Linked DNA regions of Sinobacterium norvegicum. The protein of the gene in region 1 interacts with the protein of each later gene in a pairwise test. Links are inferred from orthologs where the notes say so. Each region holds a gene or a part of one and is shown on either strand. Other genes may lie near its edges.

Region 1 (6,897 bases):
CAATATCGACTAGTTTGATGCCGCCCTTGTGTAAGTGCTCGATTAAACGGCCGGGGGTGGCGATAATAATCTCAGGGTTTTTGCGCAGTTCAGAGGCCTGCACCCGGTAGTTTTCACCGCCGGTGACCAAGCCCGCCGTCACCTTGGTATAACGCGACAGGCTCTGGGCGCTTTTAAACACCTGGTTGGCCAGCTCTCTGGTCGGTACCAAAATCAAGCCTCTGACGCCGGCACGGGGCTTGGGATTTTCGACAAAACGGTGCAGCATCGGCAACAAAAATGCTGCGGTCTTACCACTGCCGGTCTCGGCGCTGATCAATAGATCTTTACCCGCCATGATCTCGGGAATAGCCTGTGACTGAACCGGGGTGGGCTGGGTAATTTTGGTGGCTGCGAGGGCTTTTAACAAAAAATGGTGCAGTGAAAATTCACTAAACAATGGGGGTAACTCCTGAAAACTTCATCGATGGCGACATTATAGCTGTTTTTTGTTGGCTTTACTGCGCCGCACGGGCCGCTGACACGAATTATCCACGGTCAGCCAATCAGACCAACAAAAGCACGTGAAAATAACGACAGGGAACTTGTATTTTCAGTCCAAAAACACCTATTATTGATTCACTTTCAAGCTGTTATCCCATGTCAAAAATAAGGAAGTTGTATGATTACCTATCTCTACTGGGGCTGTACGCTCTTTGTCGTCATCACTATTTTCACGGTGATGTTCCGGGCCGGACACTCGACAAAATGGGCCACTATTATTGCCGGCACCCTGCTGTTCGTCAGCTGGAGCACCTATCACTTTTATCTGCAGCAGATTTTTGTCAAACGCTGGGGCGGGGTAATGACCATCTCGGTGCCCGAGGGGCATCAATACATGGGCATGACTTGGAAGGAGGATAACCTGTGGTTAGAAACCTATAACCCGGAGAAAAACCAGTGTCGCTTTGCCGAGTATTCCCGCGGTGATTTGCTGCAGGGCCGCGTCATCGTCAAAGACTGCAACCCCCGCTAACAGAGGTTAATGAATACGGTAGGGCTGCAGCTCTATCGTTTCTATCTCTTTGCCCAGGGTGATGACCCGCCCCAGGTAGCGCTCATCACCGGTGGAGCTGAACTCAAACTGATAGGCCCGCCAGACACGAATCCGCCCCGCCTTATCACGTTTCAACCACAACCGATTTAATGCCACGCAGTCATCGAGCAACTGCACATCCTCGTTATCACAGTACTGTTTGGCCTGACGAAAAGCCCACTCTCTCATGCGTCGACTGCCCGCCCAATACCAATAGGCCAAGGCCGCAGCCATCACCCAGAATAAATCTCCCACTTCAATATACAACGGCGTTTCCTTATTATTTTAATCGCGGTAAATCGTTTCTATCAAATGGTAACCAAACCGTGTCTTGACCGGGCCATGCACGGTTAACAGCGGTTTTTTAAACACCACATCATCGAAGGGCTTGGCCATTTGGCCTCGGCGAAACTCACCGAGATCGCCACCGCGCTTCTTGCTCTTACAGCTCGAGTGGCGCTTGGCCAGGTGGGCAAAATCGGCGCCCTGCTTTAATTGCTGCTTCAGTTTCTCGGCCTCGGCCGCTGTTTTTACCAAAATATGTCGAGCACAGGCTGTCGCCATGATGAATTCCTCTAGCACAATAGCGCCATTATAAAGCAAGGCCGGTGGCTAATCATCCAAACTGAGTGGTTTTAGCAGCTCATCGAGGGTGAGCTGATAACTGGGCACAAAGGTGGCGAGAAAGTAGTCGACTTCTGGCACCGACAACTGAGACAACCGCAGCGCAATATCCTTGGCTGCCTGATTAAACTCGATATTGCCACTGATTATCTCGGCCTGGCACTTGATATAGGCCGAAATAGTATCCGCCGCCTTGATCAGCGACTTGATCTCCGGGTCAATATTCTCTTCGATGAGCATGGTACTGTAATCGGCCTGCAGCGGCTCTGGCAGCAGCTGCAATAGCTCTTGCTCGGCACTGCGCTCGATGGCCTTATAGGCCTCTTTGATCGCCTTGCTATGGTATTTAATCGGTGTCGGCATATCGCCGGTAATCACCTCGGTGCAATCGTGATACAACGCCGCGGTCGCCACCGCATTGGCGTCGATATTACCGCCGTACAAGCGGTTGCGCAGCAGTGCTAAGCAGTGGCTGATGGTCGCCACCTCCCAGCTGTGCTCCATGACGTTTTCTTTCACCGTATTGCGCTTCAAGCCCCAGCGCTGAATCCAACGAATCTTACTGATGTAGGCGAAAAAATGACTGGTCATAGTAATCCTGTGATAACTGATATTTGCCGTGATACTTATTAACCTAACACTATCAAAAAAAAACCGCAGCCAGGCTGCGGTTTTTTCGACGTGATTGCGCTTACTTGTACTTATTAAACTCGATGAGAAAGGCCTGCACTTTTTCGCGGTTATAATCACCCAGACGCCACATCAACTTATCGATGTCGCCGCTGTCTTCCAGCGTCTTGTCATCGTAGGTGTAAAACACCACTGGGCGGTCGAGTTCCGCCGGTTGCTGCAGGCCCTGAACCGCCATTAAGCGTTCGCTGGCGCGGTCAAAACTGTCGGCAAAGGTACCGGGTTTGCCCAGTTCTCGGTAGGCCTCCTCCAACATTGGCAGCCACGATTGATAATAGCGAGCCACGGTTTGTGGATCCATTGCCGTGACGGCATTGATCAACTTGTCGGCACGATTAAAGTTGGCCTCAGACATCTGAAAGCCGGTATCGGCATCGCCACTGACCGCAAAGCCATCCATATGATAACTGACCGGGCTGTACTTGCCTGGCAGGCTATCGTTGGCAATATTATCGATGGCCAGCACCCATTTACGCAGCTGCTCTTGCGGAATCAGCCATTTACCCAGCGATGGCGATAAGTCGGCCACCGCCTCTAATACCGTCACATCGCTGTTATCGAGCGCCACCGGGGGCGGCGTAATCGGTGGCAGCGCTGGAGCCTTGGTCACAGGTGCCTCAACCTCAACCACTTCTGGCTCTGCCTCAACGACAACCTCAGGAGGCTTGGGGTCTATTTCAGCCGGCAGGGTCACCGGTTGTTCGATAGGCGAAGCCGGCTCTGGTTGTTGGCTGACCAGCCAAATACCACCAGCGGCAATAATCGCTATCGGTGCAACGATTTTCCAGTTCATCATTAGCCTCATCATTATTGAATAACACGTTATAACCAGTATGGTGTTTTATCCGTGTTTACTCGAGCAACAATCAATTCATTGTCACTAAACTATAGACACTCGTGCAGTAACAAAACCTCTAATAGATCAAATAATGCGTTAACTTATTTACCGCCGCGGTGCTTCTTTATCAGCTCATAAGCAGTTGTTATCTCTTGCGAACGCTCAGTGGCCATGCGCAGCATATCATCGGGAACGCCCTGACCACGGAGCTTGTCAGGATGGTTTTCACTCATCAGCTTGCGATAGGCACGTTTGAGGGTTTTATCATCATCACTCTCACTGACACCCAGCGCCTGGTAGGCCACAGCCAATTCCTGCTGCGTGGTTGGCGGCCGGTTGTAGCTATTCTGTTGGTAGCCCTGCTGGCCACCAGCCTTAAAGCTTGACTGCGCCTGTATCATCGCCAGCAATTGCTTGAAGGCGAAATCCGATATACCCATCGCCCGAGAGACATCGGCGAGGATTTGCTGCTCTTGTTGATCGATCTCACCATCGGCCATGGCCGCGCCAATCAGGTAGGCCAGTAACATCCGCTTTAGGTTGGCGTAACGGGCACAGGTCTGATTGAACTTGGCCATGATCTCGTCGACGGTAAACTCACCGGCGGCACCGGATTTAAACAGCGCAATAGCCTGCTGACGGTGCTCCGGGCTTAAACCCTGCTGATCCATTACCGCCGTCGCCTGAGCGATTTCTGCCTCACTGACTCGGCCATCGGCCTTGGCCAGAATACCCATCAGCGAGAACACGGTTTCGAAAAACACCTGTTGCGCCGCCGCCTGCTCTTCGGGGCTCATGCCACCCCGCCCCAACCCCATTAACGAGCGATCGAAATAGCGACCGATGAAGTAACCAATTAAGGCGCCAGGGAAATTTAAAATCACAAAGCCTAAAACAATACCGATCAAGCGTCCAAACATGGAGTAACCCTTAGTCACGCTGCTAACACCGACACAAACAGCGCTTAACAACAAAAAATTTGTCTATAAACCTACATAGATAAGGTTGATGACCTGTAATATCAATAGGGGTTTGCCCCTATCTTCAGATTTAATACTATTGTTAGCATTCGGCAAGTTGATCAATGCTACAATAGCCCGCTGAATTCCTCTGACCGAGTCTTGACCGTGAAAAAAATGCCAACCAAAGCCGATATACGTGATGAACTGGAGCAACAAATCTCCCAGTTTATGCACAGCGGTGGCGCAGTGCATCAGATTGAGCGAGGACTCAGCGGCCGCATCGATAATAGCAAGCCGTTGAATCAGAGCAGTATTGGCTTTGAGAAACCTAAGGATCAGCGGACACCTCTGCCCGATGTGGTATCAGAGTTGGAGGCCAGAAGACAGCCTACCAAACCAACAACCAAAACCAGCAACAAGAAACCAACGCGAAAAATGCTCTACGACGACTTCGGCGAGCCGCTACGCTGGGTTTGGGTAGAGTAAAGGCTACAAGGCCTCGACTATTGCAGCCTCTATATCACCGCCCATCGGCTCCTGCTTTGAATTATACCCCTCGATGACCTGACCATCTCGGCCAACTAAGTATTTATAGAAATTCCACTTCACCGACAGATCGCTCTGATTTTGCAGCTCGGCAAACAGGGCGTTGGCATCGCCGCCTCTGACACTGCTGGTCTCAAACATCGGAAAGGTCACACCGTAATTGACATAACAGACCTTGGCGGTCTCGCCACTGTCGTTATGCTCTTGAAAGAAATTATCCGAGGGAAAGCCCAGCACAACCAAGCCCTGGTCTTTATACTTTTGATACAACGCTTCAAGTTGCTCAAACTGGGGGGTAAACCCACACTTACTGGCGGTATTGACCACTAACAACACCTCCCCTTCATAGCTATCACAGAGATTGACTTGCTCTTCGCTACGCAATTTTTGGTGGCTGTAATCAAGTAAATTATTACAGCTGGCAAAGGTATTTGTCGTCCATAAGCCGGCCAAAACCAGCGACATCATTGGTAACATCTTCATATCACAGCTCCCTCTAAAAAATGACACTTTTGTTATTGCCTAACCATAACAAAAAAGCCCGCACAATGGCGGGCTTTATTAGCAAACAAACAACCGCTTAGATAAAGAAGTCGGTATTTGCTCCGCCCAGCTCAACAGCACCTAGGTTGCGGCCGTAATTACTCGGGTTATTGGCAACATGGCCACGACCAGCATTGATATCCAAGAATGGACGGTTTAACACATGGCTGGCAAAGACGGCACTGCCACCGGCACAACCCATCAACTTGCCAATACCGGCAACGCAGCGCTCTGAAACCAATGAGGAGTTCCAACGCATCTTCACCCGTTCATCGATGCTCAATGGCTCTTCTTCGCCGCGGGCGGCGGCCATCGAACGCTCGAAATCACGTTTGAGTACCAACTCCAACTCATCGACAATTTGAGTCACCTCGGCGATAACATACTGCGCCGTTGGGTTTTCTTTGGTCTTCTTGCCATCGTTAACACCGACACGAACAGCAGTGGCATCAACATAATCTTTCAGCGCGCCGCGAAGAGCACCAATCGATGAAGCCGAAACCGCCCGTGGGAATATCTGGCCGAATGGAATCTTATACAAGGCGCCATCGTTAACTGCATTACCCGGGCTGCTAAGACCAAAGGCGTCGACACCCTTATGAGTACGGTAGTCCGGAACAAAGGCGTTCTCGACCACGATATCATGGCTGCCTGTGCCCTGAAGGCCCATCACATCCCAGTTTTCGACGATCTTGTAATCTGATTTTGGCAGTAAGAAGGTGCGCATATCCGGTGCCTGGCCTGGGCCAGCCGGTGGAATCATGCCACCGAGGAAGACCCAATCACAGTGCTTAGAGCCGGAGGAGAAGCCCCAGCGTCCGCTGAAATTAAAGCCACCGTCGACGACTTCAATCTTAGCCACAGGCATGTAAGAAGAAGAGATCAGCGTTGTTGCATCCTCACCCCAAACATCCTGCGCTGCCCTATCGTCAAACAGGGCCAGCTGCCAATTATGGATAGCGATGACACCCAATACCCATGCACTTGACATACAACCTTCAGCAACCGCCATTTGAACATCGAAAAAAGCCTGTGGATCGAGCTCGTAACCACCCCACTTAGCCGGCTGTACTATTTTGAAAAACCCGGCTTTCTGAAAGTCGGCAATCGTCTCATCGGGCAGACGACCCAATTTGGCGGCTTCAGCAGCGCGTGACTTTAGTACTGGAATGAGTTCTCTAGCAGCGGCAACTAATTGCGCGTGTAACTGTGCTTTATCCGTCATTTTTTAGCTCCTAATGATCTCACGGGTGTCATGAGTTCGTTGATATCGGATTAACTGCACCCGGCAGTTTCTTTATTTAATGAAAATCATTGTACCGATACCAAGGCAAGGTACATCACTTAAATGAGTTACAAATTATCAAGGTAAGCCCCGGTTAATGACGGGGCTGTCATTTAACGAATAAAACCCTGCCCGCGGCGATAGATAAGCGTAAATATTCGTCTTTAAGCCGTTTCGATGTACAATGCTGACTCTTTCTCTGCTAGCGTAAAATGACCCAAATGAGTGTAGACAGCCACAAAACATTCGAACCCCTGACCAGTTACGACAAATTGGTCGACTCGGTATATCAGGGCGCCTTAGATGCCACGCCCTGGCAGCAATTTTTGAATAT
Region 2 (7,228 bases), on another replicon or contig:
GGCGTGGTTTTTGGCGACTTGCTGGCGAAAGATCTTAATATGAAATGGGTGGTCTATACCGACCAAATTGGCCGCTCGCGGGCACTACAACTTGGCCATAGCGAGTATCTATTATTCCCTGTTTCGATTATTTCACGTCGAACCGATGCTGGTATTACCCCTGATATACAACAGCTTTACAGGCAAACTGTTGAGCGGATACAGCCCCATATTACTAAGAACCCGTACTACAAACCCGTACATTAAGCCCTGTTAGTGGTGATGCGCCACTTCCTTTTTTAAACCAAAACGGCTTAGCACCATTTTTAACGCTCGCTCCATGAAGTTCATCGGTACTTCGCTCACCACAGACACCTTCTTGGACAACACACCATCGACCAAATCAGTTAATGGCTGCACCAATGTCTTTATGCCGACGGTATTAACAAACATAAAATTATGACTCACCGAAGAGTACCAGGCTAACTTTAACTGTTTTTCTTGCTGGTTATCGAATAGAAACCAGGTGCCAAATGGCAGCGCCTCTAGGAGCGCAACAACATCCCGCTCCTCACTGGTCCACTGCTTATCTGGCTGCCTCTTTTCAACAACGGCATTCTTAACCTTAACAACCACACTTTCTTGCTCGGTTATATCAACAAGGTCTTTCGGCTTGGCACCATTAATTACCGCCGACATTGCCTGTTCAAGCTGGGTTAGTAATTCAGCAGCCTGTGGCGGCGCAAAGCCAACCATATCAATACCTTGCTGTAATTGGTCTATAAGTTTTTTATTTACTCTAAAGCGCTTTGCCTTCGCCGATTCGGACAGTGTCACTATAGGCTGAACACTGATCATTAGGCCTTTAGCAACTAAGATGGCCTCATTCCACTCGGCACTTTTGGCTCCGTAGCGCAGACAACTAAAAGATAAATAATCGACCCAAACTTGCTCTAGCAACAACCTCAAACACAGGGGTATAGTCGTTCCTTTGATTAATTGGGTAATGACCTCTGCCGCGGTTTCTTTGGCATCAACAAGACGGTCCAAGCCCCGCTCTGTTTCCAGGCTGCGCTTTTCCGAGAGCTGGATACGCTTTTCTGTTTCGACAACAAAGTCATTAAAATCAGCAAGTAATTTGGGAAAAATCGATAAATCATCAACAAAGTCGTCCAAAACCGTTTTTACAATCTGTTTCAACTTGTTATATATCCGCTTGCTCTGTCCAGGCTGATTCCAACGGGCACCGGCCTCAGCCATTGAATTCAACAGCTTACGCGCAGGATGACTAACATCATTGACAAATTCTGGTGACAATAACGCCACCTTTAAATAGGGCGTGTGAAGGTAACTCAACAAGGCTTTAACTTTGTCGGGTATCAACTCATCTTCAAGCAGATAGGAGAACAGCATACCCACTAGATCGACGATATCTGCATCGTGACTGGTTAAAGTGTTGCGTCCCGCTGCTTTGCCCAGCTTCTGTAACTGGTCGACAAAGTCAGCCTCTGCATTACCAATAGACAACCCCTTACTGCCCTCGACACTGGATATCGCTGTCTTGGACTGCACCACAGACAAAGCCAGAGCGTAATCTGATTTTTCAAAGCTCTCATCAGGGGAATAATTGTTAACATCCAAGCCGGCCAAACTGACCCCACTTGTGGTTTGCTGTCGCTGCTCGCCCGCAAAAGTCTTACTTAGTTGCAATTCGCGAATGCTAGACATTAATTCTGACTGTCGTTGCGCCGAATCATTATCAGCCTCGGTCAACGACCGACTCGCAATCGGTTTTGCCCGATTGCTGCGGGCCAACACGCCTTTCTCAGATTCCTTAACGTCAGCCTGCACGATACTACTTTTGGTTACCTCACCGGCCTTAGACTTGGCTAACAATGCAGAATCCAAACTCCCTGCCTGTACCGTGCTTTTTTTGAACTGGAATTTTAAATTGGCCAGCACGCCAGCATCTGCCAAGTGCTCATTCAAGCTTTCATAGAGCGCAGCAAGCTCTAACATTATAGTCTTGTCGAATATTTTATAGAAAACCAACTTCAACTTGGTGTCTAAATCAACCCCATCCATTGCCTGCCTTAATGCATAGGTAATATGCGCTGGACCACAGGGGTTGCTATCGTCGTTTACCTTGCCACTGCCTCTGAGCACCGACAACCGCTGATTAAGCTTCCACAACACTTCGGTAAAACGCACATTGGCCCGTGACACCATGACGGTAATGGCAATTTCATCCTCAAGCTTTTCATCTTTAACAAGCTCGAGAACGGTAATACCTGGCGCGGCTGTATCCGGAATGAAATTACTGTCTTTTTCTTCAAAATCTTTGAAAGATTGCACGTTGTAGGACACAACAACTTCTTTAATGAAATCTTTCTTAGTGCGAATTTCGTTAATCGCCTCAAAAAGGCGGCCTTGCTGAACACTGTTTTTGGCTTTTTCGGCAAAGGAAAACACCAAGTCATCAAACTGAGAGAACACACTGTCCCAACGTTCATCGATGAACTCCGCTGTTTGCTGTCTGCAAAAGCTAATTATTTCCCTAGACAAATTCCATTTCCTTTTAGACGCGGACAACCATAGACCGCTAAACTCCCGCTCTTTGCTGCTCATTTATTGTATTTATTCTGACAAGCCCCACAAATAATAGCGAATTTGTGGCCACCAAGACAAGTAGAAGCTGCTAAAAGCTTAGCTCTATTTCAATAAATAGCACCAAAACACCGAACATCCTTGCCATATCAGTGTAGAACAGTATCGCTAAGTTGTAACAGACTAAAATTAGGGGGGGGGGCGACGAGACAATGAGAGGAAAACAACTCGGGCAGACTGATACCTTACCCGAGTTGAGAGCGCTAGAACTGATCTGGGCGCAGCATCGCGTCATGACCACCATCAACAAAGATGACCGAACCACACATAAACGAGGCTTTTTCGCTCAGCATAAAGCTGACCGCATCGGCTATCTGCTCTGGCTGCCCCAGGGAACCAACCGGTACAGTATCGCCGAAATCTTTCATCATTTTACCTAGCTTTTCATCTGCCATGACTTTATCCGACAGCGGTGTTTGGATAATACCTGGAGCAATTGCATTCAACCGAACACCCTGCGCCGCGTAAGCTGTTGAGTTACGACGCATCCAGCGGGTCAGCGCCAGCTTAGAACCACCATAGGCATTCTGTGGCTCACCGATCTCATCAACAATCGCGCAAGCCTTGGTCTCATCTAATGCCAAACAGGCATCTACGTAGGCGGCATCAGCTCCCATAGGCGCCGAGTTTGATGAAATCATCACTACGTTACCCTGCTTCAGCACCAACAAATCCTTAAGCGCCTCCAGCGTTTCCACCGCACCAAAGAAGTTAACCTTGGTAATCAGTGATGGCGGATTGACTGAAGGGCCTAGACCAGCACAGGGAACGTAACCATCCAAGCCCTGAGGAGCTTTTTCACGGATAGCGGCAACAGCCGCCATGCGGCCCTCAGAGGTAGAGAGATCAGCAATAATATCGGCGTCCTTAATATCGACAACAATGACCTGATGACCACCATCTAACAATTGCTGCTTAATCGCTGCACCAATACCGGTTGCACCACCGGTCATAGCATAAATTCCCACGCTTTCTCTCCTAAAGTCAGGTTGTTGTACAGCCCATTACTGACTGCAAAATATTATTCTCTTAAGTAACCAAACAAAACGTCGCTGGCACAGCAACAATGCGCCCGCGCAATACCATGGTTTGTCTGGATTCAAATTATATCGACCTCACTATAATTGGCTATTACCATCCGGTAACACCCCATATCGATTATATTATTGCGAATAATGAAGGTTTGCGTCAGCCCAAAAGATCGACAACGTAATCAGCAATGGCCAAGGAGGCCGTCAGACCTGGGGACTCGATGCCATAAAGCATAACGAGACCATGAACACCGTGCTGCAACTCGCCGAGAACACAGAAATCTTGCTCAATCGAACCATCAGGACTGACAGCCTTGGGGCGAATTCCACTATAGGCCGGCATCAATTTTTTGACCTCTAGCGCTGGCCAATAAGTGGATACCTGCTGGGCGAAAGCCAACACGCGGCTCTCGTCAACACCGTATTCCTCTTCTTCAAGCCACTCTACATCAGGCCCAAAACGAAGCCCACCCAGGATATCCACAGTGGCATGGACACCCAACCCATCCTGCTCAGGCAATGGATAGACCAAATGCTGAAATAAGTGGCTGCCTGTATATTGAAAATAGCTGCCTTTACAGAGCTTTTGCTGCCTAACCGCCGATAGAGGAATACCCGTCATCGTTGCCGCCACGTCAGACGCACCGAGACCGGCTGCGTTGATTAACCGATGGCAGTTAACCGTGTATTTACTGGCACCACCAATAGACAGCTCAAAATCATTGCCATCATAAGCCGTTGACAGACATTCCGCATTGAGTACGGCAATACCACCAAGCCGCTGTATATCAGCCAGAAGAGACAATGCATAGGCGGCACTATCAAAAATTCCAGTATTGGCTGAGTAAATAGCGGACTGCGCTATTACACCTGCGGGTAGGCCATCAATAGGTGGCCGCTCAATCAGAGCCAATCCTTCGACACCATTGTTTAAGCCCTGCTGGTGGAGTGCCTTCAATGCCTCAAACTGCGTCATAGTCGAGGCGATGATATACTTGCCGATGCGATTAAACGCGATATTATTAGCCGCTAGGTAACGATATAATTTCTCGGCACCAGCGACACAAAGCTGCGCCTTGAGGCTGCCGGTTGGGTAGTAGATTCCCGCGTGAATGACTTCAGAATTACGCGCCGATGTCGCTGTGCAGAATGCGTTGGCTTTCTCTAACACAACCACTTCATCGCCTGCCAACAAGAGCGCTCGAGCAATAGCCAAGCCAACAATACCACCACCAATGACTACCGTCTGAGCATCTACAGTATTTAAGTCAGGCGTAGCCCGGCTAACCATCTCTAAGCCACTGTTTATCCAACTGCAACCACAGACCATAAAACTTGGCTAAACAAACGTAAAAACCACCTTGGTCAAAGCGTTCAATCTGAGTACTGAAATCGTCCTGCCACGACAGTAAATAGTCTGTCATAAACTGCTGCTGTTGAGCGCCGCTGCCCTGCTGACAAAGCTCTGCCATATAGGCTAACAACACACCAATATGATCCGCAGGCTCGGGAAAACTCTTATCAACCTCAAACCCCATAGTCTTGAGGTTTACCACAATATGTTGATGCATCGGACCAAACAATGGCGGGTCTTCACCACTGTCTAACCTCTGTAAATAAGCACCGGCATAGGGAGAGACACAGAACTTTCCGGCAACAATAAAAAGGCCACAGTAATCTGCTGCCAAATGCAATCGTTGCTCCTCCGTCAGTATCCCCTTAAGCCTGTCCTGCAACGCTAAGCTGGTGTCACGCAACTCTGGCTGAAAGCTAAGTTGGCGAAACAGTAACTCGCCCTCCTCGCCCTGTAACAACGCTAACGATTGGCTTTCTATTTCCCGGCTGAACAATGAGGACAGCCATCGGTAAATCATTGCTCGAGCATTATTTTGTTGCTGCTCGAGCGCTGCTACTTCGACCATTATATCTTTATCTCAACCGGTCCGGAGAACGATGCAACCTCAGGCAATTTACCCTTAAATTTCTCGAACTGGACGTTACAGGTGTAGGCCGAACAGGCTTGAGCCAACTTAGAAGAGCCAATATCCATGGTCAGTGTATTGGGGTCGCCATAGCTACACAGCGCACCGATTTCACTGCCCCCCTCCTTACGACCATCTTTACCGACCGGCCCATACCAAGCGCCCTCTTCAATGCGCAGTACACCGGGCGGGAAGTTGTCGGAGACAACAGCACCAGCAAGCAACTGACCACGGTCATTAAACACCCTCACCACATCGCCTGGCTTGATGCCTCGCTGCTTAGCGTCATCGGGATTGATATAGCAGGGTTCTCGGCCTTGAACAGCATAGCTGTTGCGATACTCTTCTGACTCACACATCTGCGAGTGCAGGCGATGGTTAGGGTGACAGCTCTGCATCCAAACAGGGTGTTTATCAGAGCCTGGGCCGCCATGGCTACGCTCAGCCTTCTCCATCCACATTGGGTGCCCCTGACAGTCATCATAGCCAAAGCTGGCAATCTTACGACTAAAGACCTCAATCAAACCAGAGGGTGTGCCCAGCGGGTGAAATTCAGGGTCTTTACGGAAATCGGCTTGACGCGTCCAGGTCTCCCCCTCACCAAAGTGCACATAGCCCTGCTGCCAAAAGGTGTCAAAGTCCGGCATTTCAAACTTGCCCTCATTGGCCGCTTTACAATCGTTATAGAGCATTTTTAACCAGTCAAACTCATCCATTCCACGACTGTATTCTTTGTCTTTGCCCGGGCCTAAAACACTGGCAAAACGCGTGAAAATCTCAAAGTCTGACAGGCTATCGAACAGCGGTTCGACCATTTTTTGCATCGCGATAACTCCGCGGCCAGCATAGGCACCGTAGACATCGAGATCATTGCGCTCAAGCGTGGTACAGGCAGGTAAAACTATATCGGAAAAACGCGCCGTCGCCGTCCAGTTAACCTCTACCGTCACCACAGCCTCTAACTTATGAAAGGCTTTTTTCATCCGGTTACGATCTTGGTGATGACTCCACGGATTATTACCCGAGAAAACCATCATCTTAATATCGGGCAAGGTGACCTTGGAACCATTGGCATCAATAACCTTGCCGGGTTCCAAAATGGCATCAATAAAACGAGCCACGGGAATGGTATTACTGAAACCTTTAAAATCTGTACTGGGATATAGTGGCTTTTGGTCTTCATCTAAATTTCTGGGAAAAGCGCCCGGCGCCGCAGCACCAGTGGCAGGTACACCAATTGAGCTATAGTGATGACCGTAGGAAATACCACCACCGGGCAAGCCAATCTGACCCAGCATCGTCGCTATAACAGCGCCCATCCAATAGGGTTGCTCTCCATGCTGTTGACGCTGAATACACCACCCCATAAGGATCTGAGTGCGGTCTTTTGCCATGAGTTCAGCAAGTTCTATAATTTGCTGTTCGCTGACACCACAGATTTCTGACGCCCAGGCCGGAGTCTTCTTAACGCCGTCGCTCTCCCCGGTAAGATAGGGGACAAAACGCTCAAAACCTAGGCTGTAACCCTCAATAAACTCTTCATCGTGTAGCTTATTAGTATAGAGGTGG

The links.
Region 2: the proteins of L9P87_RS14510 (region 1) and L9P87_RS02880 interact in binary tests that used the Escherichia coli proteins (3 or more experiments, as listed by UniProt). The link is inferred for Sinobacterium norvegicum from one-to-one orthologs.

Annotation. Positions count from the first base shown.
Region 1 is NZ_CAKLPX010000003.1:534,938-541,834, reverse strand. Bases 1-2,669 are described here. They hold L9P87_RS14510 (peptidylprolyl isomerase), read right to left. Parts: upstream 1,640-2,669; coding sequence 1,361-1,639; downstream 1-1,360. Other genes in these bases: L9P87_RS14500 (DUF3014 domain-containing protein), read right to left, coding at 2,391-2,669; yfbR (5'-deoxynucleotidase), read right to left, coding at 1,688-2,290; L9P87_RS14515 (DUF3301 domain-containing protein), read right to left, coding at 1,022-1,342; L9P87_RS14520 (hypothetical protein), read left to right, coding at 662-1,015; L9P87_RS14525 (DEAD/DEAH box helicase), read right to left, coding at 1-439. Outside these bases: more of L9P87_RS14500, read right to left, coding at 2,670-3,185; co-chaperone DjlA, read right to left, coding at 3,329-4,147; L9P87_RS14490 (hypothetical protein), read left to right, coding at 4,364-4,675; L9P87_RS14485 (glutathione peroxidase), read right to left, coding at 4,679-5,218; L9P87_RS14480 (acyl-CoA dehydrogenase family protein), read right to left, coding at 5,316-6,503; L9P87_RS14475 (helix-turn-helix transcriptional regulator), read left to right, coding at 6,785-6,897. UniProt on the Escherichia coli protein: PPIases accelerate the folding of proteins. It prefers amino acid residues with hydrophobic side chains like leucine and phenylalanine in the P1 position of the peptides substrates.
Region 2 is NZ_CAKLPX010000001.1:651,842-659,069, forward strand. What follows is about bases 2,902-5,901. They hold L9P87_RS02880 (NAD(P)/FAD-dependent oxidoreductase), read right to left. Parts: upstream 4,969-5,901; coding sequence 3,835-4,968; downstream 2,902-3,834. Other genes in these bases: L9P87_RS02875 (SDR family oxidoreductase), read right to left, coding at 2,902-3,614; torD (molecular chaperone TorD), read right to left, coding at 4,961-5,599; torA (trimethylamine-N-oxide reductase TorA), read right to left, coding at 5,599-5,901. In the rest of the region: L9P87_RS02865 (DUF3806 domain-containing protein), read left to right, coding at 1-246; L9P87_RS02870 (DUF1631 family protein), read right to left, coding at 253-2,544; more of L9P87_RS02875, read right to left, coding at 2,850-2,901; more of torA, read right to left, coding at 5,902-7,228. UniProt on the Escherichia coli protein: Catalyzes the dehydrogenation of L-2-hydroxyglutarate (L2HG) to alpha-ketoglutarate and couples to the respiratory chain by feeding electrons from the reaction into the membrane quinone pool.